Regions from separate parts of the Sodalis sp. RH24 genome, predicted to be linked through region 3. Evidence: predicted binding sites of a transcription regulator. Region 3 holds the regulator's gene; each other region holds the start of a gene.
What was found. The regulator LexA, encoded in region 3, represses DNA repair genes until DNA is damaged. The targets are predictions, from matches to a motif close to TNCTGTATGTACATACAGNA.

Region 1: the regulator LexA is predicted to act here: its motif matches at 1,297-1,316, upstream of umuD (translesion error-prone DNA polymerase V autoproteolytic subunit).
Region 2: the regulator LexA is predicted to act here: its motif matches at 6,014-6,033, upstream of ACL2XG_RS08490 (DNA translocase FtsK 4TM domain-containing protein).

Annotation. Positions count from the first base shown of each region.
Region 1 is NZ_CP178729.1:2,784,232-2,793,997, reverse strand. It holds gene ACL2XG_RS12835 (DmsA/YnfE/YnfF family dimethyl sulfoxide reductase) at 1-981, opposite strand, end outside; gene umuD (translesion error-prone DNA polymerase V autoproteolytic subunit) at 1,332-1,748, shown strand; gene umuC (translesion error-prone DNA polymerase V subunit UmuC) at 1,751-3,016, shown strand; gene ACL2XG_RS12820 (winged helix-turn-helix transcriptional regulator) at 2,987-3,391, opposite strand; gene ACL2XG_RS12815 (SDR family oxidoreductase) at 3,490-4,239, shown strand; gene ACL2XG_RS12810 (GNAT family N-acetyltransferase) at 4,320-4,802, shown strand; gene ACL2XG_RS12805 (DNA alkylation repair protein) at 4,799-5,893, opposite strand; gene phoA (alkaline phosphatase) at 6,090-7,526, opposite strand; gene ACL2XG_RS12795 (endonuclease/exonuclease/phosphatase family protein) at 7,813-8,574, shown strand; gene clsB (cardiolipin synthase ClsB) at 8,577-9,766, shown strand, end outside.
Region 2 is NZ_CP178729.1:1,845,697-1,855,462, reverse strand. It holds gene aat (leucyl/phenylalanyl-tRNA--protein transferase) at 1-8, opposite strand, end outside; gene cydC (heme ABC transporter ATP-binding protein/permease CydC) at 53-1,780, opposite strand; gene cydD (heme ABC transporter permease/ATP-binding protein CydD) at 1,783-3,546, opposite strand; gene trxB (thioredoxin-disulfide reductase) at 4,078-5,046, opposite strand; gene lrp (leucine-responsive transcriptional regulator Lrp) at 5,479-5,973, shown strand; gene ACL2XG_RS08490 (DNA translocase FtsK 4TM domain-containing protein) at 6,118-9,588, shown strand.
Region 3 is NZ_CP178729.1:3,253,033-3,262,798, reverse strand. It holds gene ubiA (4-hydroxybenzoate octaprenyltransferase) at 1-840, shown strand, start outside; gene plsB (glycerol-3-phosphate 1-O-acyltransferase PlsB) at 888-3,347, opposite strand; gene ACL2XG_RS14820 (diacylglycerol kinase) at 3,473-3,841, shown strand; gene lexA (transcriptional repressor LexA) at 3,962-4,570, shown strand; gene ACL2XG_RS14810 (CsbD family protein) at 4,976-5,185, shown strand; gene zur (zinc uptake transcriptional repressor Zur) at 5,418-5,927, opposite strand; gene rcsA (transcriptional regulator RcsA) at 6,093-6,722, opposite strand; gene dusA (tRNA dihydrouridine(20/20a) synthase DusA) at 7,151-8,188, shown strand; gene pspG (envelope stress response protein PspG) at 8,481-8,699, shown strand; gene ACL2XG_RS14785 (inverse autotransporter beta domain-containing protein) at 8,997-9,766, shown strand, end outside.

The DNA of each region.
Region 1 (9,766 bases), 470 kb from region 3:
GGCCGGCAGGGTTTTTTCGTCGTAACCGACGCAGTAGGTATCCAGAAACGCCTGATCCACCAGATTTTCACTGATCAATACCCAGGCGATCGCCGACACCAGCGCCGCGTCGGTGCCGGGGCGAATGGGGATCCATTCATCCTCGCGCCCGGCGGCGGTATCGGTATAGCGCGGATCGATAACGATCATGCGCGCGTTGGAGCGCTCGCGCGCCTGCTCAAGATGGTAGGTAATGCCGGCGCCGCTCATGCGGGTTTCCGCCGGGTTGTTGCCGAACATCACCACCAGTTTGGTATTAACGATATCCGAGGTGCTGTTGCCCTCGTTGCTGCCGTAGGTGTAGGGCATGGCGGCATTGATCTGGGCGGTGCTATAGGTACCGTACTGATTGAGGTAGCCGCCGTAGCAGTTCATCAGGCGGGTGATAAGCGAGCCCGACGGTGACGAGCGGGCGAAATTGGCGCCGGTGGCGCCGGAGGAATAATTGATATACACCGCTTCGTTGCCGTAATCCTTGACGATACGCTTGAGATTATCAGCGATGGCGTCCAGCGCTTCATCCCAGCTGATGCGCTGGAATTTGCCTTCGCCGCGTTCGCCCACGCGCTTCATCGGATATTTCAGCCGTTCCGGATGGTTCATCCGCCGGCGCATGGAGCGGCCGCGCAGGCAGGCGCGCACCTGATGATCGCCGTATTCATCCTGGCCGGTGTTATCGGTTTCCACCCAATACACCTCGTCGTCGCGCACATGCAGCCTGAGCGCGCAGCGGCTGCCGCAATTAACCGAACACATGCTCCAGACCACCTTATCGGCCGTTCCCGCGGTCGTTGCCGGGGTAACGGCCGCCCGGGCGAACAGGAAAGGGAGCTGCAGCGCGCTGCTGGCCAACAGCAATCCCCCGGTCGCCACGCCGCCTTTCACCAGGCTGCGCCGGCTGATGGCGGCTTCGCCAAGCAGGGTTAATGTCTTGTTCTTCATCTCTCACCCGTCACATTGCACACACAAAGCGTTGCAGCCCGCAATCCTATAAAGCCTGATAGTTACTGGGGTTACAATTCATGGGAGCATAATGCGCGAAAAACAGGCGGAAAAACTTGTTCCCGAACAAAGTCGCATAACAAAAAGGGTTTTTAAGAACCAAAAGTATGAGTTATGTCTCGTTTTATCATACAAATATGCGGCGCCAGGCCGGCGCATGGGCGCCAGCCACGCGTGATCTTAAATCCAATGATTATCAGCCGTTTGTCGCCGCCGTGGTTTTTCCAGCTTCACATGTTCCCCCGGTCGCATCTATACTGTATGTAAATACAGTATATGGAGTGGCCGTTATGAAGATTTATCCCGCGGCGTTGGGCATCGGCGTACCGCTGCCGTTTTTTGGCGATAAAGTCGCTGCGGGGTTCCCCAGCCCGGCGCAGGATTATGTTGAACATCGCCTGGATATCAACGCCATCTGCGTGCGCCATCCGGCCAGCACCTATTTTGTCCGCGCCACGGGTGAATCGATGATTGAGGGCAATATCCGTGAAGGGGATATCCTGGTGGTGGACAGCGCCCTTAAACCCGACCACGGCAATATTGTTATCGCCTCCGTCGACGGCGGCTTTACCGTGAAACGCCTGCAGCTTCATCCCCGCGCGCGGCTGATGCCGATGAATCCCGCCTTCGCGCCCATTCCCATTACCGAAGACAGCCAGGTGGAAATCTTCGGCGTGGTGACGTTTATCATCTACGCGGCGCTGTAGCCATGTACGCGCTGGTGGATATCAATTCGTTCTACGCTTCGTGTGAAACCGTATTCCGGCCGGAATTGCGCGGGCGCCCGGTGGTGGTGCTGAGCAACAACGACGGCTGCGTTATCGCCCGTTCCGCCGCCGCCAAACGCCTTGGCGTTGCTATGGCCGCGCCCTATTTCAAGATTCGCCGGCTGCTTGAACAACATGGCGTGGCGGTGTTTTCCAGCAACTATGCCCTGTATGCCGATATGTCGCATCGGGTGATGACCCTGCTGGAGGACATGGCGCCGGCGGTTGAGATCTACAGTATCGACGAGGCCTTTCTCAATCTCACCGGCGTCGGCCATTGCAGGGCGCTGGAACAGTTTGGCCGCGAGGTACAGCAAACCCTGTTGCAGTGCACGCATCTGCATTCGGGGGTGGGTATTGCGCCCAGTAAAACGCTGGCAAAGCTTGCCAACCACGCCGCCAAGCAGTGGAGCAAAACCGGCGGCGTGGTGGATCTGTCCTCGCCGCTGCGCCAGCGTAAGCTGATGGCGCTGATGCCGGTGGAGGAGGTGTGGGGCATAGGACGCCGGCTGGGCAAAACGCTGCGGGCGATGGGGATCGGCACGGCGCTGCAACTGGCGGATTCCCATCCGGCGTTTATCCGTAATAATTTCAGCGTGGTGCTGGAGCGCACGGTGCGTGAGCTGCGCGGCGAACCCTGCCTGGAGGTGGAGGAAATGCCGGCGGTGAAGCAGCAGATTATCTGCAGCCGCAGCTTCAGTTCCCGTATCACCCGTTACCAGGATATGCGCGAGGCGGTATGCAGTTATGCCGCGCGCGCGGCGGAAAAACTGCGCGGGGAAAACCAGTTTTGCCGGCAGGTCGCGGTCTTTGTGCGCACCAGTCCGCACGCGGCCGGCGAAATCTATTACGCCAACCAGGCCACCGGCCGCATTCCCGTCCCGACCAACGATTCCCGGGATATCATCGCCCAGGCGACGGCCTGCCTGGATAGCCTGTGGCTGGACGATCGGCGTTATCTGAAGGCCGGCGTCGTGCTGGGCGATTTTTATGACCGGGGCGTGGCGCAGCTCGGCCTGTTCGACCGGTATAAGCCGCACGTTAACGCCGAGGCGCTGATGGCGACCCTGGATAAGGTCAACCGCTCGGGCCGGGGGCAAATCTGGTTTGCCGGCCAGGGCATCCGCCGGGACTGGCAAATGAAACGCGACATGTTGTCGCCGGCCTATACCTCCCGGCTAAGCGATCTGCCCCGCGCGGCGCTCTAGGCCGGCGCCGGCCTGTAAATCCTCCTGGTGCGCGTCGACCCACGCGGCCAGGGACTGTAGCGGCGCCTTCAGCGTCTTACCCAGGGCGGTGACCTGATATTCAACCCGGGGCGGGATTTCGGCGAACGCGGTACGCCGCACCAGGCCCTTGGTTTCAAACGCGCGCAGCTGACGCGTCAGCTCCTTTTGCGTGATGGGGTAGACCCCGCGCTGCAGTTCGCCAAAACGCACCGGGGCGTCGATAACGATCAGCCGGTAGAGGATGGGAATGGCCCATTTGCCGGCCACCAGCTCGACAAAGGTAAGCATCGGGCAGGGCGTTATCGCCGGCGGCGGTAATATTTTTTTCGGTTGCGCAATCGTTCGGGTCGTCATTTCATCCCACTCGCCTCTTTAGTATCCTATTGGTACCTACTATCATTTTAATACTATCTTATAAATAATGGCATTTTTCACCTGTCAGAGAGATAAAAATGCCTCGTTTAGCCGATAAATTTGCCTTGATCACCGGCGGCACCAGCGGTATCGGGCTGGAAACCGCCCGTCAGTTCCTGGCCGAGGGCGCCACCGTCGCCATCACCGGACGCAACGCCGATGCGCTGGCGCGCGCCGCCGCGGATCTGGGCGAACGGGTGGTATGCCTGCAAAGCGACGCGGGCGATGTGGCCGCCCAGCCGCTCCTGGCCCAAGCGCTTGCCACCTTGTGGCCCCGGCTGGATGTGCTGCTGATCAATGCCGCCGACGTGACCCACCGTCCGCTGGAGGAATGGGATGAAGCCGCCTGGGATCGCCTGATGGCGACCAATCTGAAGGGGCCGTTTTTTTTGGTGCAGTCACTGTTGCCGCTGCTGCATGCACCGGCCTCGGTGATTTTATGCGGTTCGGTCAGCGCGCATATCGGCCTGCCGCAAAGCGGCCCGTATGCCGCCAGCAAAGCCGGACTGCTGTCGCTCTCCCGGACCCTGTCGGGGGAACTGCTGGCGCGCGGCATCCGTGTCAACAGCTTAAGCCCCGGCCCGACGCAAACCCCGGCGCTGGAAAAACTGGGCCTGGACGGGGCGGCCTATGCGGCCCTGCTGGCGCAAATCAAGCAACTGGTGCCGCTCGGCAGGCTGGGCACGCCGCTGGAGCTGGCCAAGGCGGCGGTCTATCTGGCGTCCGATGAATCGGCGTTTGTCGTCGGCAGTGAATTGATTGTCGACGGTGGCGTCAGCGGCTTATGATGTGCCGGTGGCCGGATAAGCCCTGGCTTTGCATCAGGGGCGCCGGCGTGGATAAGCACGTTATGATAACGGGTAGCGCTATGATTCATCTGAGGAATATGACCGCCGGGGAATACCCCGATTATCGCCATTTTTTTATCGGGGAATACGCCCGGGACCTGAGCGCCAACCACGGTTACGATATCGGGCAGGGCAGGATCAACGCCATCGCCAGCATTGACGGGTATTTACCGCAGGGGGTGGCGACGCCGGATAACCAGCTGTACTGCATCGAGGCCGGCGACGCGGCGGACCGGCAAGGCGTACCGCCGGTGGCGGGGTATTTATGGATCACGTGCAAAGACGAGGCGGCCTATATCTCCGATTTCTGCATCCTGCCCGCCTGGCGCCGCCGCGGGCTCGGACGCAGCGCGCTGGCGCAGCTGGATCAGCGGTTGCGCGCCCAGGGCGTGACCGAACTGGGGCTAAGGGTGGCGGCCGATAATCCCGGCGCCCGGGCGCTGTATGATGCCTGCGGTTTCCACGTTACCGGGGTGAATATGGTGAAACCCCTGTCGCGCTAGACAATAAAAAACGCGCCCCGCGCCAGGCATTCGCCGTTGATAAAGACCTCGACGGCATGTCTGCCGGCATAGTGCATGCGGGTGGTAAAGTTGCGGATGGACTGGCTGCGGCTAATCTCAACGCTTGCATGCGGCGCCAGCGTCAGGGTTTTCAGTTTGAACACTTTGGCCGATGTGCCGCCGGATTTTTTCACATAGTGGATGGCGTAATCAATCACCAGCCGCTGGGGCAGGGGCGAGGTCGAGCGCAGCCGGAACGCCACGGTCACCTTGTCTCCCAGCCGGATTTCCCCGGGACTCACGCGCATCTCCTCCAGGCTGACCTGCGCCGCCTCGCCGGCGCCGATAAGTCCCAGCGCCCGCCGGTCCCCCTGTTTGATCAGGCTGCGCAACGCGTGACGGGCGATCCAGGCGGTGGGGGGATGATGCAATTCCCATCCCTCCAGCAGGTCCATGACCCACTCGGGATGATCCTTGGTGATATCGTTGAGATGATTCGCCACGGATTTGCGTACGTACAGGCTGGGATCGGCGCGCAGGTTGTCGAGAATGGGTTTCACCGGCGACGGGTCGGCCCGCAGCGCCTCCAGGCGGAACGACCAGGGCAGGCGCGGCCGGCTGCCTTCGCTGGCCAGCCGGCGGACGTGCTCGTCATCGTCGCGCGACCAGCGTTCCATCAGCGCCAGCCCGCGGGACAGATCCTGGCGCAGGTAGGGGCGCACCGCGAATTCCGAGGAGCCGAACGGGGTAAAAAAGCGCAGGGCCTCCATCGACAGATCGTACTCATCCAGCCCGTACATCGCCACATACTCCGGCAATACCAGGGTGACAAAGCGATTGTCCAACCGCGGCGCCAGCCGGCGTAAAATCGCCAGCGCCTGCCCATAGTCCGCCGGCAGGCCGTCGTGCAGGCAGACGCTTACCCGCCGCAGGCGCGCCATCAGCGATAATTGGTCCAGTCCGTCGCCGGTGGCCGCCAGGAAGCGGGCGCCGTCAAAACCGGGGTGGACGGCGGCGGTGTGCGCCGCGATATCGCGCAGCCGGGCGTGGTTAAAGATTTCCTTCAGCGCGGGCGCGCTTTGCTCTGACATGTCACCTGATCTTATGGGAGCGGAGCCAGTTCGCAGGCTAAAGAAAATGACGGGTTTAGGCAAGTCTCACCGTGCGGAAAATCCTTCCCGGCGACAGGAAATGACAAGGGATGATACGCCATGGCGCGATACCCTGGTCCATTCCCGCCTTTACCGCCGGCACGGCGGTAAAGGCGGGAGGGGTCCCTGGCGGTAATTATTGTTTAATGCCCAGCGCATCGCGCATGGTATAGAACAAATCCGTCTGGTCGGTCAGGCCGGCCACGTTGCCCGCATAGGGACCGAAGGCGGCGATACGCAGCTGGGTGCCGGTATGTCCCTGGGATTCGGGGTCTTCAGAATTGCCGTAGCTGATGGCCATCACCGCGCCGTCTTTCGTGGTCAGCGCCTGGGTCAGGCCGGGGGCCTTGGCGTCCGCTTCGATAATCTGGCTGGAGTGGGCGTGATCGGCGGTGACCACCACCAGCGTATGGCCGTCGGCGCGGGCGAATTCCAGCGCCTTTTGCACCGCTTCATCCAGGTCCACCGTCTCGCCGAACTGGCCGCACGGGTTGGCGGCATGGTCCTGTTTATCAATGGATGCGCCTTCAACCTGCAGGAAAAAGCCGTTGGGATGGGTTTTCAGCAGATCGATGGCTTTTTGCGTCATGGCCGCCAGGGTAGGCACCCCGGCGCCGCGTTTGGGATTATCGCTACAGGTAACCGGCGGCTTATCAATATTGCCGTGATAGACGGCTTTCGGGCCCTGCCAGCGCACCGGCATATTGCCCTCGGCAAACAGGCCCAGCAAGGGTTTGTCCTGGTTGGCCAGGGCTACGCCGTTCAGGCCATCCAGGTCGCTCACCAACTGATAGCCGCGCGCCACGGCTTGTTCCCGCAGGGTTTTACCCTGCCACTCCCCGGCCTTGGCGGTTTCGCCAAAGGTTTTGGCGCCGCCGCCCAGCGTCACGTCGGCGCGGGCCGCCAGCAGCTGTTCGGCAATGGAGCCGCGCCCCTGGTTTTCCAGCGCCTGGGTGGGGCAATCTTTACTGGTCACTTCCGGGCCGTAGCATTTGCGGGAGCTGACGTGGGCCACCAGCGCCGCCGGGGTGGCGTCCTCCAGTTCAGCGGTGGACACGTTGCCGGTGGCTTTACCGGCCGCCTTGGCCAGTTCCAGGATGGTCATATGATCCTTGCCGAACACATCGACGCCCAGCGCGCCGTTATAGGTTTTCACCCCGGTGGACCACGCGGTGGCCGACGCCGCCGAGTCGGTGACGTAGCCGGGTTTATGGGTGGTCTTGTCCAGCGCGTAATGGGTGTATTGACCGGTCAGCGGCAGCGCGTCGATCCCGGGGAACGCGTTGCCCGCGCCCAGCGCGTAGTTGCGCGCGGCGGTGATTTCCGAGTCCCCCATGCCATCGCCAATCAACAGGATGACGTTTTTTGCCTGCTGGTTGTTCAGCGCCGCCTTCAGCGCCTCGGTCTGATCGGCCTGCAGGCGGCGTGCGCCGCCGGGCTGGGTAATATCCCCCTGCGCCGCGCGCAGGCTGTCCGCGCCGGCGGCCGATACGCTGCGCGCCAGCAGGCCGTTGCCGCCCGCCAGGGCGAGGGTCAGGACGAGGGAAAGTACGGGTTGGTGCGGATGCGGCATAAAGAAGGCTCCTGTTGCCGGACGAGAAGAAGGGTATGTCTGAATTTATTATTATGTAAGTCTACGTAACCCGGATGTCATTTTTATGACACCCGGAGATAACCGCCGCGGTCAAACTTGGCGAGGTTGTCCGGCAGCAGCTAAGATAGTAAGCACATTAACTAATAATGACTTCTCACCTATTCTACCCGCGCTATATCGGGGAGTGGGTTTTTGCCGCTTAATTTTGCAGGGGTTCGAGATCATGCTGCGAACGGATTATCATCAAAATAAGGATGTACCGGGCATGCCGCAAGTGGAGCAGGGATTTTCCTTTAAGGTGCTGACCATCAATACCCATAAGGGCTTTGCCGCCTTTAACCGGCGTTTTATCCTGCCGGAACTGCGCGAAGCGGTGCGTACCGTGGCGCCCGATATCGTGTTCCTCCAGGAAGTCCTGGGCACGCACGAAAAGCATTCGCAACGCTTCGATAACTGGCCGGTGGTGCCGCAGTACGAATTTCTGGCCGACACCATGTGGGCCGATTTCGCCTACGGGCGCAACGCGGTCTATCCCGACGGCGATCACGGCAATGCGCTGCTTTCCCGTTTCCCCATCACCCGCCAAAGCAATCTGGACGTGTCCATCGACGGCACGGAGAAGCGCGGCATGCTGCACTGCGTGCTGCAGGTGCCTGGCCGTGAGCTGGAGCTGCATATGATTTGCGTGCACCTGGGGCTGAAGGAAGCGCATCGCCGCGAGCAGATGCTGCGCATGAGCAGGCATATTGCCACGCTGCCGGCGGATGCGCCGCTGGTGGTGGCCGGTGATTTCAACGACTGGCGCCAGCGCGCCAATACGCTTTTGCGGCGCGAAGCCGGCCTGGTGGAGGTCTTTACCCAGGCGCGCGGCCGACCGGCCCGTACTTTCCCCGCCCGCTTTCCCCTGCTGCGCCTGGACCGTATTTATGTCAGGAACGCCCGCATCAGCGAGCCGACCTCCCTGGCCAACCAACCCTGGTCGCATTTATCCGACCATGCTCCCCTCGCCGTGGAGATCCATTTATGAATATGAATATGGAGTGGCGCGACGGCAATCGCATCAAGCTGCTGGAAAACGGCGAAGCGTTTTTCCCGGCCCTGTACGAGCGCATCGGCCAGGCCAGGAAAGAGGTGCTGCTGGAGACTTTTATCCTGTTCGAGGATAAAGTCGGCAAGGCGCTGCAGGAAAACCTGATTGCCGCCGCCAGGCGCGGGGTGCGGGTGGAAATCATGGTCGACGGTTACGGCTCGGCGGATCTGTCCGACAGCTACGTCGGCGCCCTCACCGCCGCGGGAGTGCATTTCCGTTATTACGATCCCCGCCCGGCGTTTATGGGCATGCGCACCAATCTGTTCCGCCGCCTGCATCGTAAAATCGTGGTGGTGGACGGCGTTATCGCCTTTATCGGCGGCATTAATTTTTCCGCCGAGCACCTGAGCGACTACGGCCCGGAGGCCAAGCAGGACTATGCGGTGGAGGTGGAGGGGCCGGTGGTGGAGGATATCCATCGCTTTACCCTACAGGCCTTGTATAAGGAAGACCACCATCGCAGCTGGCTGCGCCGGCGCTCCAGGCTGCCGGCCCATAACCGCCAGCCCGGCGAGGCCCAGGCGCTGTTTGTCTATCGGGATAACGATGAACACGATACCGATATAGAGCGCCACTATATCGATATGCTGCGCGGCGCAAAACGCGAGGTCATCATCGCCAATGCCTATTTTTTCCCCGGCTACCGCCTTTTGAAGGAGATGCGCAACGCCGCCCGGCGCGGCGTGCGCATGGTGCTGATTGTCCAGGGCGAGCCGGATATGCCGATCGTGACGGTCGGCGCGCGCATGTTATACAATTATCTGGTGCCGGAAGGGGTGAAAATCTATGAATATTGCCGCCGTCCGCTGCACGGCAAAGTGGCCGTCATGGACGATAGCTGGGCCACCGTCGGGTCCAGTAATCTTGACCCGCTCAGCCTGGCGCTGAACCTGGAGGCCAACCTGATCATCCATGACACCGCCTTCACGCAGCAACTGCGCGACAATCTTAACGGGCTGATTGAAAACGATTGCCGGTTAATTGACGAAAGCATGGTGCCCAAGCAGACCTACTGGCATGTGGTGAAAAGCGTGCTGGTGTTCCATTTCCTGCGCCACTTCCCGGCCTGGGTCGGCTGGCTTCCCGCCCATACGCCGAAATTATCGCTGGTGGCGCCGCCGGTCCAGCC
Region 2 (9,766 bases), 1.4 Mb from region 3:
AGTCGCATAGCGCTTATTTTTTATTCTCCTCAACCGTCCGCTTTAGCGATAATTATACGCCACCCGGAGAGTGATAACGAAAATACCGCCCCTTTTCCGCCATCAGCGTCGCATGGGAGCCTTGTTCAGCGATCCCGCCCCGATCCATGACATAAATTCTATCCATCATATCCAGGCCCTGCAGCCGATGGGTGATAATCACCAGGGTCTTGGCCCGGCCCAACTGATGCAACGCGTCCAATACACGCCGTTCGGTGGCGGCGTCCAGCCCTTCGGTCGGTTCGTCGAGCAGCAGCAGCGGCGCGTCGTGGAGCAGGGCGCGGGCGATGCCGAGCCGCCGCTGTTCACCACCGGATAACTGCCGTCCGCCTTCGCCCAGCCAGGCGTCGAGGCCTTGGTTTTCCAGGAGCTTGTCCAGCCCCAGAAGCGAAAGGATATGGGCCAGCCGCGCGTCGTCCGCCTGGGCCGCGCCCAACAGCAGATTGTCGCGCAGCGTGGCGTTGAAAATATGCACCCGCTGGGGCACCACGCTCATCATGGCGCGCAGCGCCGGTTCACTCCAGCGCGCCAGGGATTGACCGTTTAACAGAATTTGCCCGCGGTCCACGTCCCAGGCGCGGGTCAGCAATTGCAGCAGGGTGGATTTGCCGCTGCCGGTGTGGCCCAGGATGGCGATATGTTCTCCCGCGTTTATCCGCAACGACACCCCGGCAACCGCCGGCAGCGGCTGATCGGGATAACGGAAACCGACGGCGTCGAGGACCAGCGCGGCATCGCCGCCGGCCGCCGGTCCGTCGGCCGGGAAAACCACCGCCGGGTCGCGGCCGATGACGTCGGCGATACGTCCGGCCGAGGCGATAACCTGGCCGAGATGCTGAAAGGCGCCGGCTACCGGGCCAAGCGCTTCGAACGCCGCCAGCGTGGTAAACACGAACAACGCAATCAGCGCGCCGGGATGACTGTCGCCGCCGATGCCGGCGGCGGCAAGCCACAAAATCAAGGTGACCGCCATGCCGGTTATCAGCGTCAGCATCCCCTGCGCCAGGGCGGCCAGGTTGGCCTGCTGCCGCTGACGTTGCTGCCAGCGCCGTTCAGTCTCGTCCAATTGCCCGCGGTAGCGCGCGGCGGCGCCGTAAACCGTTAGTTCGGCATTGCCCTGCAGCCAGGTGGCCAGGTGCTGCCGGTAATCGGCGCGCAGCCGGGTCAGCGCTTCCCCCACCGGCTTCCCGGCCCGATAGAACAGCGGAGGGACGATCAGCAGCACCGCCAGCATGATTGCGCCCAATGTCAGGGCCAGGGAGGCGTCGAGCCAGCTTAGCCCCACGGTGACCACCAGAATCACCACAAAAGCGCTCAGCAGGGGCGAGAGGACGCGTAAATAGAGGTGATCCAGGGTATCGACATCCGCCACCAGGCGGTTAAGCAGCTCCGCCTGGCGAAAACCGGCCAGCGCGCCGGGGGAAAGCGGCAGGATTTTTTGAAAGGTGTAGATGCGCAAATGCTGCAAGACGCGGAAAGTGGCGTCATGGCTGACCACCCGTTCCGCCCAGCGGCCGGCGGTGCGGGTTATGGCTGCGCCGCGCACCCCGGCGGCCGGCAGCATATAGTTAAAGCTGTATAAGCCCGCCATGCCCGCCAGCGCCGAGCCGGCCAGGAACCAGCCGGACAGGCTGAGCAGGCCGATGCTGGCCAGCAGCGTGACGATGGCCAGGAGCATGCCCAGGGCAATCTGGCCGGCATGGCGGCGATACAGGGCCAGGAAGGGGAATAATACGCGCATAGTCAGAGTCCTCCGCGACGATAGGCCAGCAGGTCGGCAAAGGGGCCGGGTAAAGAGGCCAACTGCGCATAGCGTCCCTGCTGCACGATTTGGCCGTTGCCCATGACCCAGATATCATCGAAATCGCGGATATCCGCCAGTTGATGGGTGACCAGTATCGTGGTGTGCCGCCGGGATGCCCGGTCCAGCGCCGCCGTGACCAGCTTTTCGCTGTGGGCGTCCAGGCTGGCGGTCGGTTCGTCGAGCAGCATCAGCGCCGGGGATTGCAGCAGGGCGCGTCCCAGGGCGACACGCTGCGCCTGGCCGACGGACAGGCGCGCGGCATTGTCGCCAAGCACGGTATCCAGTCCCTGCGGCAGCAGCGGTAAAAATTCGCTGATATAGGCCTGCTCCACCGCCTGTTTTAGAACGGCGGCATCCGCGTCGGGCCGCCCGAGCAGGATATTATCCTTCAGCGTCGGCGCGGGCAGGAACGGGTCTTGGCTGATCCAGCTCAGTTGGCTGCGCCAATGCGACGGCGACAGGTCGCGCAGCTCATGGCCGTTAACGCGCAATGAACCCTGGTAGGGCAGGAATCCCAACAGCACATGTAACAGCGAACTTTTGCCGGCCCCGCTTTGCCCGACGATGGCCAATCGCCGGCCGGGTTCCAGCGTGAAATTCAGCGGGCCGGCCAGCGCCGTGCCGTCCGGCGCCATGATGACCAGCTGTTCGGCGCGCAGGCCGATGGGGCCCAGGACGGGCGCGGCGAGACCCGCGCCCTGCGACTGCACGTCGGTCTCGAGAAAGGCAACCAGCGATTCCGCCGCGCCCACCGCCTGGGCCTTGGCGTGGTAAAAAGCGCCTAAATCCCGCAGCGGCTGAAAAAACTCAGGCGCCAGTATCAAGACCAGGAAACCGGCGAACAAGGTGACGCCGGTGCCGTAGCTGCCGAAGTGAAGCTCGCCGAGATACGAAAAGCCAAAATACACCGCCACCACCGCAATGGAAATCGAGGCAAAAAATTCCAGCACACCGGAGGAAAGAAACGCCAGCCGCAGGACTTCCATGGTACGTAAACGGAAATCGTTGGTGGCGCGGCTGATATGCTCGGTTTCCGCCTGCGCGCGATCAAACAGTCTTAGCGTGTCCAGGCCGCGCAGGCGATCGAGGAAATAGCCCGACAGCCGGGCCAGCGCCAGGAAGTTGCGGCGGTTGGCGTCGGCGGCGCCCATCCCCACCAGCGCCATAAACAAGGGGATCAGCGGCGCGGTGCAAAATAATATCAGCCCGGCCATCCAGTTCACCGGGAACACCGCCAGTAAAATCAGCAGCGGCACCAGGCCCGCCAGATACATCTGCGGCAGATAGCGCGCATAATAATCCTGCATGTCCTCAATCTGCTCAAGCAGAAGGCTGCTCCAACTGCCGGCGGGTTTGCCCTGGATCCAGGCGGGGCCCAGCAGTTCCAGCCGATCCAGCACCTGGCGGCGTATTTCCCGTCTCAGCACCTGTCCGGCGATAAAACCGACCCGCTCGCGCAGCCAGCCCGCCAACGCCCGCAGCGCAAACAGCGCCGCCATGGCGATAAACCAGCCCGTAAGCGCCTCGCGCGGCTGCTGCCCGACAATCAGCGCCTGCAGCAGATAAGCCAATACCCAGGCCTGGGCGATGATAACCAGGCCGCTCAGCAGGCCCAGCAGTAAAGAGAAACGAAGCCAGCGCTTTACCAGCGCGCTTTGCGACTTGAGCCAGCGGACAAGCACTTGCTGTCGGTTTTTATTCATTGAAGACAATTTCAGCCGGTGTGATGTGTATGTAAGTCGAAAATCCCATGTGGGGAAGCGAAAAGCCGGAAAAGGGCAGGCGTTCTCCAGCGTGCCGACATATTACCCTGTTGCGGCGGAGGTGAAAATAATAATGACATTTATCAGGGGACCTTTGCCTGCGGGCGCAACGGCATTTCAGCCGACTGGACGGCGCCGTGGGGATATGAAATTCTGCCGCTTTTTCGCATGCCATAAGTTGGGCGTTTTCATGGTATGCCGGGCGCCGGCATGCGACAAGGGGATGGCAGTCGCGCCATCCCCTCCCGGCATCAAATATCACATAAAACAAAAAGAAAGCGTTAACGTTGCAAACAGTGGTTTTGACGTTGTAACGGCATAGCGTGCGCTGGCGGCACAAAGCCCGGCTGGATGAGCCGCCGGGAGCGGCTCAAGCTCAGGGTCGCGCCGGGAGCGCGTCCCGGGCGGTTCAAAAAACGGGCTGGTTGTGGCGACAGGAACCGCGCATCAACGCCGCGCCTCGAAACGCCCTTACCGATCGTTTACCGGCACCAACCCGTCCAGATAACGTTCAGCGTCCAGCGCCGCCATGCAGCCGGTGCCGGCCGAGGTAATCGCCTGGCGGTAGATATGGTCCATCACGTCGCCCGCGGCAAATACGCCCGGAATGCTGGTCTGGGTGGCGTTGCCCGCAATACCGGACTGTACGCGGATATAGCCGTTCTCCAGCTCCAGCTGGTTGCCGAAAATCGCCGTATTGGGATGATGACCGATGGCGATAAATACGCCGGCGACCGCCAGCGTGTCGACCACGCCGCTGACGACGTTCTTCAGCCGCACGCCGGTCACGCCCATTTCATCGCCCACCACTTCTTCCAGGGTGCGGCCGGTATGCAGCACGATACTGCCGCTGGCGACCTTATCCATCAGGCGATCGATGAGGATTTTCTCCGCGCGGAAGATATCGCGCCGGTGGATCAGATGCACCTCGGTGGCGATATTGGACAGATACAGCGCTTCTTCCACGGCCGTATTGCCGCCGCCGACCACCGCGACTTTTTGCTGGCGGTAGAAGAAACCGTCGCAGGTGGCGCAGGCGGATACGCCTTTGCCCTTATAGGCTTCCTCCGACGGCAGGCCGATATAGCGCGCGGATGCGCCGGTGGCGATAATCAGGGCGTCACAGGTAAATTCACCGGTATCGCCGGTCAGCCGGAAAGGGCGGTTTTGTAAATCGACCTGGTTAATATGATCGAAAATGATTTCGGTGTTGAATTTTACGGCGTGGGCGTACATGCGCTCCATCAGCGAAGGCCCGGTCAGCCCTTCCGGATCGCCCGGCCAGTTCTCGACCTCGGTGGTGGTGGTCAGCTGGCCGCCTTGTTCCATACCGGTTATCAGCACCGGATGCAGGTTGGCGCGGGCGGCATAAACCGCGGCGGTATATCCCGCCGGTCCCGACCCCAGGATAATTAATTTACTGTGTTTCGCCGTAGACATATTTTCCTCGTTTAACTCACCGCTTAGATCCCAACTCGTCGATGATAAGAAAGTTACCAGACAATGAAAAGGATGCAAAAAGTTGTTGGCGATTTTTATCATCGTTATGGACTATCGATAGGCGGATTTTACCATCAATTAGGACATTATCGGGCTAAAAAGAGCCCTTAAGCCCCGGACAATGTGTTTCCGCAGGATTTAATCGGCATGTTGTTCTGATTTTTATCGTTTTACTTTGACAATACGCTGCGCTTTTGCGAAAACATCAGGGTAAGGAAAATGATGCGTTGGTTTCGGACAGGCAGTTAGCAAGGCAGTTGAAACAGTTGGCCCTAAAATAAAACAGACAACGGGTCTTAAAGCAAACCCTGATACATTGAAGTCGGCAGGGGTGTGGCAAGCACAGGGAAGGTACTAAGAGAGACAATAATAATGGTAGACAATAAAAAGCGCCCGGGAAAGGATCTCGATCGTATTGACCGTAACATCCTCAATGAGTTGCAAAAGGATGGCCGGATATCAAACGTCGAACTTTCTAAACGGGTTGGATTATCCCCAACACCTTGCCTGGAACGCGTGCGCCGTCTTGAGCGCCAGGGTTTCATCCAAGGGTATACCGCTTTACTTAATCCACATTATCTTGATGCGTCTTTACTGGTGTTTGTGGAGATTACCCTTAACCGGGGTGCGCCCGATGTGTTTGAGCAATTCAATACCGCCGTACAAAAGCTGGAAGAAATTCAGGAATGCCATTTGGTTTCGGGTGATTTCGACTATCTGCTGAAAACGCGGGTGCCTGATATGTCGGCCTATCGTAAACTGCTGGGCGAGACGCTGTTGCGCCTGCCGGGGGTCAACGATACGCGTACCTACGTGGTGATGGAAGAAGTGAAGCAGAGCAACCGGCTGGTCATTAAGACACGCTAAGTCATAACACAGGTGCAAATTTCACGTTTTATGGTTACACTCCTGTGCATTCATACAGTTTCAGCGCCGGCGGCATGACGGCCGGCGCTGTTATTAAGCTATTATATCGGTTATATCGGCATAGATAACCCTGGAGAGCCTTTCTTGAGCCAGGAATATACAGAAGATAAAGAAGTTGAATTGAAAACGCTCAGCAGCAGTCGCCGGTTACTCGAGGCTGTTCTGATTGTCATGGCGATTTTTGCCCTCTATTTGATGATTTCCCTGGTCAGTTTCAACCCTTCCGACCCCAGTTGGTCGCAAACTGCCTGGCATGGTCCTATCCATAACCTGGGGGGCGGCATCGGCGCCTGGTTTGCCGATACGCTGTTCTTCACCTTCGGCGTGCTGGCCTATGCCCTTCCGCCGCTGATGCTGATTTTCTGCTGGACGTCGTTTCGCCAGCGGGAAGAGCAGGACTATGTGGACTATTTTGCCCTGTCGCTGCGGCTGATTGGGACCCTGGCGCTGATCCTGACCTCATGCGGCCTGGCCGCGCTCAATGTCGACGATCTTTATTACTTTGCCTCGGGCGGCGTGATCGGCAGCCTGCTCAGCAACGCCATGCTGCCGTGGTTTAACGGCATCGGCGCCACCCTGACCCTGCTCTGCGTATGGGCGTCCGGCTTGACCCTGTTTACCGGCTGGTCCTGGCTCACCATTGCCGAAAAAATCGGCGGCGTGGTCATGGGTTGCCTGACATTTATGTCGAACCGCTCCCGCCGCGACGAGCGGGACTACGACGACGAGTACGATGACGAAGACCTGGAGGCCGCAGGGGACGACGCGGTCCGCGCCGAAGCGTTGGACGCGCTTGACCCGCTGCTGGCGACCTCCGGCCCTGATGCCGCCGGGACCAAGCCTGATGCCGCTCCCGCGGCTATCGGCACGGTGGCGGGGCCTTCCGCCACGTCCAGCCATCCGGAGCTCGCCGAGCAGACCGGCGACCCGCTGGCCGTCCCGCCGCCGGGCGCGGTGTCGCCGCCGGTGGCGGCCCCTGCGGCCGGCCCCGCGCCTGCCGCCGTCTACTCCCAGCAGCCCGCCGCGCCGGCCCCCCAGTCGGCGTCCGCGCAGGCTATCCCGCAATATCGTTTTGAGTTGCCGGACGCACCGTCCGTTCCTCCTTCCCAGGGCGGCTTTCCCGATGAAGACGATGATGGTCCGCAGATGGGCGACTGGCAGCACGACGGTGACGAATCGCACACGCCATACGATTTCAACGTGGCGCAGCGCAGCAGCGGGCAGGTCACTGCTTCCACGCCGCCTTATGACGCCGCCGCGCTGACCTTTATGCCGGCGTTCAGCGCCACCAGCGACGAAAATCCGCAGGTCAAGCAGGGCATCGGTCCTGAATTGCCGCGTCCTAACCGGGTACGCATCCCCACGCGCCGGGAGCTTGCCTCGTTTGGCATCAAGCTGCCGTCGCAGCGCAACGCGACGGCGACGGCGCAGCAACGCCCGCAGGAAGAAGACGCGCTGTCGCAGGCGCCGCAGTCCGAGGAAGAACAAGCCGCCGCCCAGCAGTCGGCGCTGCACCAGGAATTTCTGCAGCAGCAGGAACAACGCTATGGCGCGGCCGGGACCGAGGGCGACGACGAGGAAGAAGACGCCTGGCAGCAACAGCAGCTGGCCGCCGAATTTCAACGCCGGCAGGAGATGCGTGACGTGGCGGACGCCGACGAACGGGCCATGCCGACATCGCCGGTTTCGCCGCCGGCCGGCATTGATGCGCCTGCGGCGTTCGCTCCGCCGCCGCGGGCCGATCGGGTGGATGATACTCTCGCAGCCCGGTTTACGCCCTCCACGCAGCCTGGTCACGAGTTCGGTTCCGGCGCGTCGACCGCGGCCGGGCATGTTCCCGGCGGTTATGACGAGCAGGCTCATTCCCGCGCAGAGGATTATCCGGCCGACGGTGAGGACGCGCTGTCGGACGGGCATGTCCAGCCTTCGGCACGGCTAGGGGCAGGCGCCGCGCCGGCGCCATTGCCGTCGCCGGTGGGGGGGCGCGCGGTGGTTCAGCCGGCGGCGCCCGCCATGGACAGCCTGATCCATCCCTTCCTGATGCGTAATGAACAACCGTTGCACAAGCCCACCACGCCGCTGCCGACGCTGGACCTGTTAACGTCGCCGCCGGTGGAGGACGAACCGGTGGATATGTTCGCGCTGGAGCAAACCGCGCGGCTGGTTGAAGCGCGGCTGGCGGACTACCGCGTGAAGGCCGAGGTGGTCGGTATTTCTCCCGGTCCGGTTATTACTCGCTTCGAGCTGGACCTGGCGCCGGGCGTGAAAGCGGCGCGCATCTCCAATCTGTCGCGGGATTTGGCGCGCTCCCTGTCGGCGGTGGCGGTGCGGGTGGTGGAAGTGATCCCCGGCAAACCTTACGTCGGCTTGGAATTGCCGAACAAGCGCCGCCAGACGGTATACCTGCGCGAAGTGCTGGATTGCGATAAATTCCGCGAGACCGTCTCGCCGCTGGCTATCGTGCTGGGCAAGGACATTGCCGGCCAGCCGGTGATTGCCGATCTGGCCAAAATGCCCCATCTGCTGGTGGCCGGTACCACCGGGTCAGGTAAATCGGTGGGGGTCAACGCCATGATCCTCAGCATGCTGTATAAAGCGACGCCGGAAGAGGTACGCTTTATCATGATTGACCCGAAAATGCTGGAACTGTCGGTGTACGAAGGCATTCCCCACCTGCTGACCGAAGTGGTCACCGACATGAAAGACGCCGCCAATGCCCTGCGCTGGTGCGTGGGCGAGATGGAGCGCCGCTATAAACTGATGTCGGCCCTGGGGGTGCGTAACCTGGCCGGCTATAACGAACGTATTGAACAGGCTATCGCCATGGGCCGGCCGGTGCCGGATCCTTTCTGGAAACCGGGCGACGGCATGGCCGATTCGCCGCCGATGCTGGAAAAACTGCCATATATCGTGGTGTTGGTGGACGAGTTCGCCGACCTGATGATGGCGGTGGGCAAAAAGGTGGAAGAGCTGATTGCGCGTTTGGCCCAGAAAGCCCGCGCCGCCGGCATCCATCTGGTGCTGGCGACCCAGCGGCCGTCGGTTGACGTGATAACCGGCCTGATCAAGGCCAATATCCCGACCCGTATCGCCTTTACCGTGTCCAGTAAAATCGACTCCCGTACCATTCTCGATCAGTCGGGGGCTGAATCATTGCTCGGCATGGGCGATATGCTGTACCTGGCGCCCAACTCTTCCATACCGGTGCGTGTGCACGGCGCCTTTGTGCGCGACCAGGAGGTGCACGCGGTCGTCAGCGACTGGAAGGCCCGTGGCCGGCCGCAGTATATTGACAGCATCACCAGCGCGGGCGAAGAGGGTGAGGCCGGTCCCGGCGGCATGGACAGCGACGAGGAACTGGATCCGTTATTCGATCAGGCGGTGCAGTTCGTGGTCGACAAGCGCCGCGCCTCGATTTCCGGGGTGCAGCGCCAGTTCCGCATCGGCTATAACCGCGCCGCCCGCATCATCGAGCAAATGGAGATCCAGGGCATCGTCAGTTCGCAGGGCCATAACGGCAACCGTGAAGTACTGGCCCCGCCATCGCCGGATTAACGCGCTGGTGCCCATGACAGGCCTGCTTTGACCGCCAGGGGGGTAACCCCCTGTGCAAAGATGCGTAAAGCGGCAGGTTTTCAGAGGATTGGCCTATGCCTTCCCGTCATTGTTCCGATAAAGTTAAGCCTATCAGGGTGCCGCCTTCCGGCTGGTCTATTTCTTGCCGGCCCGGATG
Region 3 (9,766 bases):
CGCCTGATGCGCATTGATAAACCCATTGGTTCTCTGTTATTGCTTTGGCCGACCCTGTGGGCTTTATGGCTGGCGGGAAGCGGCACGCCCGCTTTCGGCACGCTGGTGGTATTTGTCCTCGGGGTGTTTTTCATGCGCGCCGCGGGGTGTGTCGTCAATGATTATGCCGATCGCAAGATAGACGGCCACGTCAAGCGTACGGCATCCCGCCCTTTGCCCAGCGGTCTTATCAGCGAAAAAGAAGCCAAGATCATCTTTGTGGTCCTGGTGGGGGTGTCGTTTGGGCTGGTGCTGACGCTTAATACCATGACCATTGCGCTATCGGTGGCGGGACTGGCGCTGGCCTGGGCGTACCCCTTTATGAAGCGGGTAACCCATCTGCCGCAACTGGTGCTGGGCGCGGCGTTCGGCTGGTCGATACCGATGGGCTACGCGGCGGTCAGTGAGTCCTTACCTCTTTCCTGCTGGCTGCTGTTTGCCGCCAATATCCTCTGGACGGTGGCGTACGATACGCAGTACGCCATGGTGGATCGCGATGACGATATCCGTATCGGCGTCAAATCCACCGCCATCCTTTTTGGGCGCCATGACAAACTGATTATCGGCCTGCTGCAAGCGGCGACGCTGCTGTTGCTGGTCTGGCTGGGAATACGGTCTGCGCTGGGGGTGATGTTCTATACGTCCCTGGCGCTGGCGGGGGCGTTATTTGTCTATCAGCAAAAACTGATCGCGCGGCGGGAACGGGATGCCTGTTTTAAAGCTTTTTTAAACAATAACCTGGTGGGCATGCTGATTTTTATCGGTATTGCCCTGAGTTTTTTCGGCCAGGGCCGTTTATAGCAGCGCGGTAAAGACGGGCGATGCGTCGGCATACGCCCGTTGCTTTCTTACACCGTGGACGGGGAGGCGTCTTCCGGCGTTGCGGCCAGCAGGCTGGCGCTGTTAATGGTCAGCTGTACCTCCGGCGTCATCAGTTCGCTCAGGATTTCGCTCATCTCATTGACCTTCTCGCCGATGGCATCGCCGGTGTCGCTAATATAATGTTCATCCCGCAGCGTCGCCACCAGGGTGGAGAATACCGCTTTATCAAAAAACTCCGGCGCGTTGATGCCATGCAACACCGAAAGTCGCTGGGCCATAATCCGGCTTTCCTTCTCCAATGTGCTGCGATTGATCCGGGGATTAAAACGCAGCAATGAAAAGGTAATGGCATACCGTTGCAATGTCTCGCGCACGCCCGCCGCCAGCAGTTGCAAGGTAAATGATTGCGGAGGGTTCAAGAACAACTGCCCCTCGCGCTCGGCAATCAGCTCCTGGCGCGACAGTTCCCCGATGAGCGCGTCGATGACCGGGCCGAGCTGCGACGTCTCGTAGCGCATGAACAGCTCGGCTTTCATCAGTGGGTAAAGCAAATCGATACGGCGTGCCAGCTGCGCGCGATCGATGCCGGGATGGCCGATAATGATACTGGCGACCAACGCGGGCAGGATAAACAGATGCTGGATATTATTGCGGTAATAGGTCATCAGTACCGCCTGCTCGCGGGACAGGTAGATGATATCGCCAATGGTATCCTGCTCGACGCTGAATTTGTTCATCGCCAGGGCATGCTCCAACAGGTCCTGCGCCGTGGTGTCCGGCACCGTGACGTCATCGGCGTAGGGCACATTGCGCATCAGTTCCAGATAGCAGGCCAACTGCTGCAAAAGCTGCTCGCGGGTTAACGAACGCTGGCGGGAGGCCAGCAACACCGTGGAACACAGGTTGATGGCGTTTGCCGCCGCGGCGTTATTAATGCGCACCATGATTTTCGCGGCGATGTCATCCACCGCCGGCGCCAGCCAGCCGGGACGCTGGGCTTCGATGGGGTCGATGGAATCACGCCAGTGCGGTACCTGCTGGTTAAGATAGGCGCTTAACGACAGCGGCTCGCCAAAATTGACATAACCCTGTCCCAGGTTGCGTAACTTACGTAAACCGCGCACCATCTGCACAAAGCCTTCTTTTTCCTTGGTGGCGCCCCGTAATTCCTTGGCGTAGGTCGCCACTTCCATAACATGTTCATAGCCGACATAGATGGGCACCAGCGTAATAGGCCGGTTGCCGCCGCGCAGCATCGCCTGGATGGTCATGGTCAATGTGCCGGTCTTGGGATCGAGCAGGCGCCCGGTACGCGACCGCCCGCCTTCCATAAAATATTCCACCGAATAACCCCGGGTAAATAACTCACCCAGATATTCGCGGAATATGGTGGAGTAAAGTTTATTGCCCTTGAAGGTACGCCGGATAAAAAACGCGCCCAGCCGACGAAAAATCGGACCCGCCGGCCAGAAGTTCAGGTTAATGCCGGCGGCGATATGCGGCGGCACCAGCCCCTGATGATACAGGACATAGGACAGCAGCAGATAATCCATATGGCTGCGGTGACAGGGCACATAGACAATCTCATGGCCGTCCTCGGCCAGTTGCCGGACGCGTTCGGCATTGCGCACGTGCAGGCCCTGGTATAGCCGGTTCCAGGTCCAGCTTAATACCCGATCCGACAAGCGCACGGCTTCATAGGAAAAATCCGCCGCAATTTCTTCCATCAGCTCGATGGCGTTTTGCTGCGCTTTATCAGTCGAGATTTTTTTAGCGCGGGCTTCGTCCTCCACGGCTTTTTCAATCGCCTTGGACGCCAGCAGCTTATTAAATAAATCCTGACGGACAGGCAGCCGCGGCCCCACAGCCACCAGGCGTTGGCGGGCAAAATGAATCATGGCGACGCGTGCCAGCTTCTGCGCGATGGTTTTATCGGTGCCATGCTCGGTCGCCATATAGCGCATGGACAGCGGACGGGAAAAACGCACAAAGCTGTCGCGCCCCAACCACAAGACGGCGATAAACTTCTGGAAACCATTGAGGAGGCGCAACTGGGGCGCCGGCTGGTTCTGCTGCGCTTCACGGCCGGGCGATCGTCCGAACATAACGGATACCGGCACCATCTGGACATCAAGCTGCGGATTATTGCGATGTAAATCCAGATAATCGTGAAACAGCTTCACGGATTCCAGTTTTTCGGAAAAATAGCGAAAAATACGGGGGCCATCGTGGATAAAGACGTAGCGCGGCAAGACGACGCCGTCGATCTCCAGCGGTATCAGCGGATCGGACAACCCCAGTTGCAGACATTGCGCGCGCAGGGTGAGCAGGTCCGTCTTGGAGTTATAGGGCAAAACATACATCATTGGCCGCAGCGGGTCCAAGCCGGCTTCTTGCCGGGGATTGGCGGGAATGGCTTTACTCCGCACCAGTAGCCTGAGCGGTAAATTCAACAACGTATAATAAATAGTACGCCAGCCTGACATATCTTCGTGAAGCCTCTTGTTAGCATTGCGCCACAAGAATACCAGAAACCGCGCGACAGATCTGTGGTGATGCGAACGAGAAGAAACGGTAATATAGGCACAATTTTTCTTTAGCGCGCAAAATTATGGCAAACCAAACCAACGGACTTCGGCGCATCTTTAACGCCATGGGCTATTCCATAAAAGGATATCGCGCCGCCTGGCGGCATGAAGCCGCTTTTCGCCAGGAAGTGGTGGTTGCCGTGGTGGCGGTTGCCCTTGCCTGTTACCTGGAGCCAGAACCCGTGGCGCGGATTTTATTGATCGGTTCGGTATGGCTGGTGCTGATCGTTGAGATCGTGAATAGTGCTATTGAAGCGGTGGTGGATCGCATCGGGCCGGAGCTGCATCCACTTTCTGGCCGGGCGAAGGACCTGGGCTCGGCGGCGGTGACCCTGGCCATTGTTTTGGCGCTGTTCGTGTGGATAACGCTGTTATGGCGGTATATTCCTTAAAATGGCCGGTGCGGCCGGTCGTCGGCAGGGTTTTATCACATTTTGCAACGCTTGTGGTTTTCAATTGCTGCGGACCTGTATATACTCACAGAAAGACTGTATAAACAAACAGGGGACGGAATGAAAGCATTAACCGCCAGACAACAAGAGGTATTTGACCTCATCCGCGATCATCTTGCGCAAACCGGCATGCCGCCGACCCGGGCGGAGATCGCGCATCGTCTGGGATTTAAATCCCCTAACGCCGCCGAAGAGCACCTTAAGGCGCTGGCGCGCAAGGGCGCCATTGAAATCGTTTCCGGCGCCTCGCGCGGCATCCGGTTATTGATAGAAGAAGAAACCGGCCTGCCGCTGATCGGCCGCGTGGCCGCCGGAGAACCCCTGCTGGCCGAACAGCATATCGAAAGCCATTACCAGATCGATCCCGATCTGTTTAAGCCCCACGCGGATTTCCTGCTGCGTGTCAGCGGCATGTCCATGAAGGATATCGGCATCATGGACGGCGATCTGCTGGCGGTGCATAAAACCCAGGATGCCCATAACGGTCAGGTCGTGGTGGCGCGAATCAATGACGAGGTCACGGTAAAACGCCTGAAAAGACACGGTAACATCGTTGAGTTGCTACCGGAAAACAGCGAGTTTTCGCCCATTATTGTCGATTTGCGCGAGCAGGAAATGTCCATCGAAGGTTTAGCGGTCGGCGTTATCCGCAACGGCAACTGGATTTAACTCACGGTGCTCCATGGCATCCTGAATATCCCTTATCCCGCGTCAGCGAGGATTTTATGGCGGATAACCGGCGACGCGGAATGCGGGTTCGCCGCCATAAAAGTGCTGCGGCGCGGCCGCTGCCGCTAGCGGTATTTATATTTAGTTACAATTAGCGGTGTACGGGCTGATACCTTCTACCTACTGTTTTATTTCACCTTATAGCCCATACGGCGTTTATAACCCTGCCAATATGGTCTAATCATCTGCTGAATAAACCTTATGCCAAATCCCCTGCTATACTTTAGACATAGGGTTAACTTATGACATGCAGGTTTTGGGACGCAATACGTGTCCTCGCTATGCGCTAACAAAACCTGGAGTGGCAGATGTTGACTGAGAAACCGATAACCAAGGAGAACTCCGATGAACAAAGATCAAGCCAGCGGTAATTGGAAACAGTTCAAAGGTAAAATGAAAGAACAATGGGGTAAGCTTACTGACGATGATCTGACGGTAGTTGAAGGTAAACGCGATCAGTTAATCGGTAAGATCCAGGAACGTTACGGTTACGGTAAAGAAGCCGCGGAAACGGAAGTAAAGGACTGGGAAACACGTAACAAATATCGTTGGTAATGATTTTTGGAAATCATGACTAATGCATGACTAATGCATATTCACTGTGCGGTTATGGCTTCCTTAAGTGTTCCTACCCAAAGGTACAAGGACGTACCACCTATTTAATATGATCCTATCAGCATTCCTCTGTTTTGCGGCCTCTCCAATGTATTAACCAAACGCGTTATCTCACTTCAGCCATAATAAACGTCATTTGCTCCCGGGTTCTTGTAAAAGCCAAAATGGGACGCTAGCGTTTCTTTATCGCTACGCTATGATCGTGTCCGCAGTCCTGGGGATTGTCACAAGCTTGCACTTCGGCGCATAAGGTACAAAACCCGTGTGCCTCGACGACATTATGGCGCATGGCGAAACCCGTGGCTTGCGCCATTTTTTGCAAAATATCTTCAATGCCTTCGGTTGATTGTTCAGTCACCTGGCCGCAGCGATCGCAGATAAAGAAGGCGGAGGTGTGACTGGGCTGCTCAAAATGGTGGCAAAGAACAAAGCTGTTAGTGGATTCCACTCTATGGATAAAACCTTGTTCCAGAAGGAAATCCAGCGCGCGGTAAATTGTCGGCGGCTTTGCCTGCGGTTCCGTCGCCCGCAGCAGATCAAGCAGGTCGTAAGCACTGATCGCGCCATCCTGCTGTGTCATCAGGCGCAACACTTCCAGTCGCTGTGGCGTCAGGCGCACGTTGCGTTGCTCACATAATTGTTCAGCCTGGCTGAGCAATTGAGACTGATCGGTGGTATTCATAGCGTTTCCCCCACTGCTGATTTCCGCCCTCTATCTTATCATGAAGGCGGAAAAACGCCGAATATTGGCGTGTTTTAACCCATATTGTCACCGGCAAAAGGGTGAGGGGACGGGGATCGGGGGCAGGTTTCTTTAGCTGTGGCGTTCGAACGGAGCCGCTGGTTTTCAGCAAACGGGATAACGGATATTGATACTATCTGTGACGCTGTTGGCAATAGCAATTAAATGGTATATCACCTGTTTATTACTGGCCTTGGTTTTCCGCTTAATATTTATTTTGTGAGAAGAAAGCGTTTTTTCTTTAATGTGCAATTGGGTACAGATATACATGGTGTCATAACCTGACATCCACATGGTTAAAATTTCTACTTCGGTCTTGCTAAAACGCAGCGGAGAGAACCCGATGGCGGAATCGTCATTGCGCCAGGCTTTGGTGTCCATAAAGTAACGGATTATCATTAACAATGTGCTGATCTTTATAAATTTTGATAAAATAATCACATTGTCCCTGATCGGCACGAAATCATGGAACTTAATATTCTCATTACCAATGAAAATAAAAAAAAGCGTCAAAGGCCGTTCGTCAATAATGGATTTTAATCCTTCTCCATCCCCTTGATACTGATAAGAGTTTTGATTAATAAAAACTATCGAAGGATTGGCGTTTTTGCATCTCATTCGCAACGTGCTGATATTGTCCACATCGCGAATGGCGCCTTTGATACCGCTTGCCGACAATGAGCTTTTAAGCGCGCATTTAGTATAAGTGCAAGGATCGAGTATAAATACTGTCATAATAATATCTGCAATTAGATTCATCCTGAAATAAAAAGGATTCGGATAAAAAATGACATAGGGGGATATTAAAATATAAAAATTACTGTCTATATCGATTTATCATTTTTCAACCTTTTATCAGCATGGCTGGATAAATTTGAATTAAGATCATGTGATAAATGATTATGATCGCTTTGTAAATCACTTGGGGAGGTATTGGGATGAAATGGTGCTTATTTGAGACGCCGTGGCCTTTTCGCGCATTCTGGAAGCATGATTATTTAACAATCTTTAAACATTTACCTATGTTTAGTAAGAATTAAACATTAACATGTTTGATGAATCGCCGCATTGGGTGTTCGCTACCTAATAGGGTTTCTGTGATACACTACACAGATAATCTCCCTGTATTCCTTAAACCCATTTTTATGCCTGCATATGACGTTATGACATTTTCAACCGAGGCTAACAGCCGGCTGGCCGTAGCGCCTTTATCCCCGCAGCACTTCTCCGTCGCGCCGATGCTGGACTGGACCGATCGTCACTGCCGCTATTTTCTGCGCCAGTTGACCCGTCATGCATTGCTGTATACGGAGATGGTGACCACCGGCGCATTGCTATACGGCAAGGGCGACTACCTGGCCTATAACGAGGCCGAGCATCCGGTGGCGTTGCAATTGGGCGGCAGCGAGCCGGATGCATTGGCGCAATGCGCGCGCATGGGCGCGCTGCGCGGTTATGACGAAATTAATCTTAATGTCGGCTGCCCTTCCGACCGGGTACAAAACGGCCGCTTCGGCGCCTGCCTGATGGCTGAGCGCGAGCGGGTGGCCCATTGTATCGCCGCTATGCGCTCGGCGGTGTCGATTCCGGTGACAGTGAAAACCCGTATTGGTATAGACGAACAGGATAGTTATGAATTCTTGTGCGAGTTTATCCAGACTGTGGCTGAGCAGGGCGGCTGCGAGACCTTTATTATCCATGCGCGTAAGGCGTGGCTATCGGGGCTGAGCCCGAAGGAAAATCGCGAGATACCGCCGCTGGATTATGAACGCGTCTATCAGCTAAAACGCGATTTTCCTTCCTTGACGTTTGCCATTAATGGCGGCATCACGACGCTTGACGACGCCCAGCGGCATCTGAGCTGCCTGGATGGCGTGATGATAGGACGCGAGGCCTACCAGAATCCCGGTATGCTGTGCCAGGTGGACAGCCGGTTATTTGGTGTCGTTGATCCCCATGACACCATGACAGCGGTGGTGGAAGCCATGTTTCCTTATATGGAACGCGAGCTGGCGAACGGCACTTACCTCGGCCATATCACCCGCCATATGCTTGGGATATTCCAGGGCGTGCCGGGCGCGCGGCAATGGCGACGTCATCTGAGCGAAAACGCCCACAAGCCCGGCGCCGGTATTGAGGTGGTACGTCAGGCATTGGCCAAAGTGGCAAAAGCTGAACCGATGCGGTGCGTTGCCGAATAACTTTTGCCGGCTGCCCCCAGCCAATGGGTACCGCCATGCGCCGCCGGGGGCGAAAGCGCGTCATGAGGGCTATTGTGGCCATGGCGCGGGATTGAGGCTGCTGATAGCGGCGATAATAACTATTAATTAGTCAAAAATACCATTCCTGCTTTGAGCACAACACTATTTTTCATTATTTTTCAATGGTCTGGCGCGCTACTTTATTGGCACGATTTTTGTAATATGTTTATTATCATCGCAATAGGCGCAGAAGGTCCAGCCTGCTGTGTCACCCCGATTTCAGGAGCCTGTAATGGTGGAATTCGTCTTTGTCATCGCATTCTTTTTCATGCTGCTGTTGACCGGTATCTCATTCCTGGGCGTACTGGCGGCGCTGGCGGTGGGTTTCCTGGTCATGATGTTTGCCGGCGTGCTGGTCATGGCGTTGAAACTGCTCCCCTGGCTGTTACTCGCGCTGGTGGTGGCCTGGATCTGGCGTACGGTTAACCCGCCCCGTTTTCCCCGCTATTAAGCTACCCGCCCGGGATGGGCGGCATAGGTGTTATATCTAATCCGAAGTCTTCCAGCTGGCGCCTTACCTGACAAGGGCAAGGTGCCAAAACGTTATTTTTGATATAATAATATTAGTATCCCATAAGCTTTTCAAAAACCCAGCGAATATCTCGATATTGCTTATTTATAGATTGCTATAGTAGCTCTCGTTATTTAAAGCTATGCGTCCACTCACATCGCTATATAAATGAGAGCTGCATTTCATTGAAGCTGATGTGCATTTTTAATATATATTATTTATAATGCGTGGTATATCATGCAGCTAACTAAAGTTAAAATACATAAATCGTTATTTTATCGATTAGCTTTTTTTAAGTATTTTATTTGGCTTTTTGTTTTTATAATCCTGATGTTGCACTCTGTTATCATTGATGTGCATGCTGCTGAGACGCAAGGTGCCACTGTATTTATGAGTCGGACTTATATTTTAGGGGAAGGGGAAACGGTTGATTCTGTAGCAAGGAAATATCATATTACAGCGGAAAATTTAAAAAATTTGAATAAATTCCGTACTTTTTCGAAACCTTTCGCTTCATTGACGGCAGGGGATGAAATTGACGTGCCGGCTGGCGACACCTTGAGTAAGCCTGGTTTGCCCATAGCCGTGGCGACCGACGATGATCAGCGGTTCATCAATAGGTTTTCCACGCTTGGCACGATGATGTCCGCCGATCAATCCGATGGGGAGATGGGAGCAAGGGTTGGCTCGCTGGTGACCGGCGAGGCAGGCGCGGCCATGCAGAAATGGTTAAATCACTATGGTACCGCCAGGGTGAAGATCAATACCGATAATCGTTTCCGCTTCGTAAATAGCTCGCTGGATTTTTTATTACCTCTGTATGACGACGACTCTGCTATGTTATTTGTGCAATTGGGCGGGCGGAATAACGACGATAGGAACACCCTTAATATGGGATGGGGAATAAGAACCTATCATGATGCCTGGCTGTACGGGATGAATTTTTTCTACGATAACGACCTGACCGGCAACAATCGTCGGGCAGGCGTAGGCGCGGAGGCCTGGAC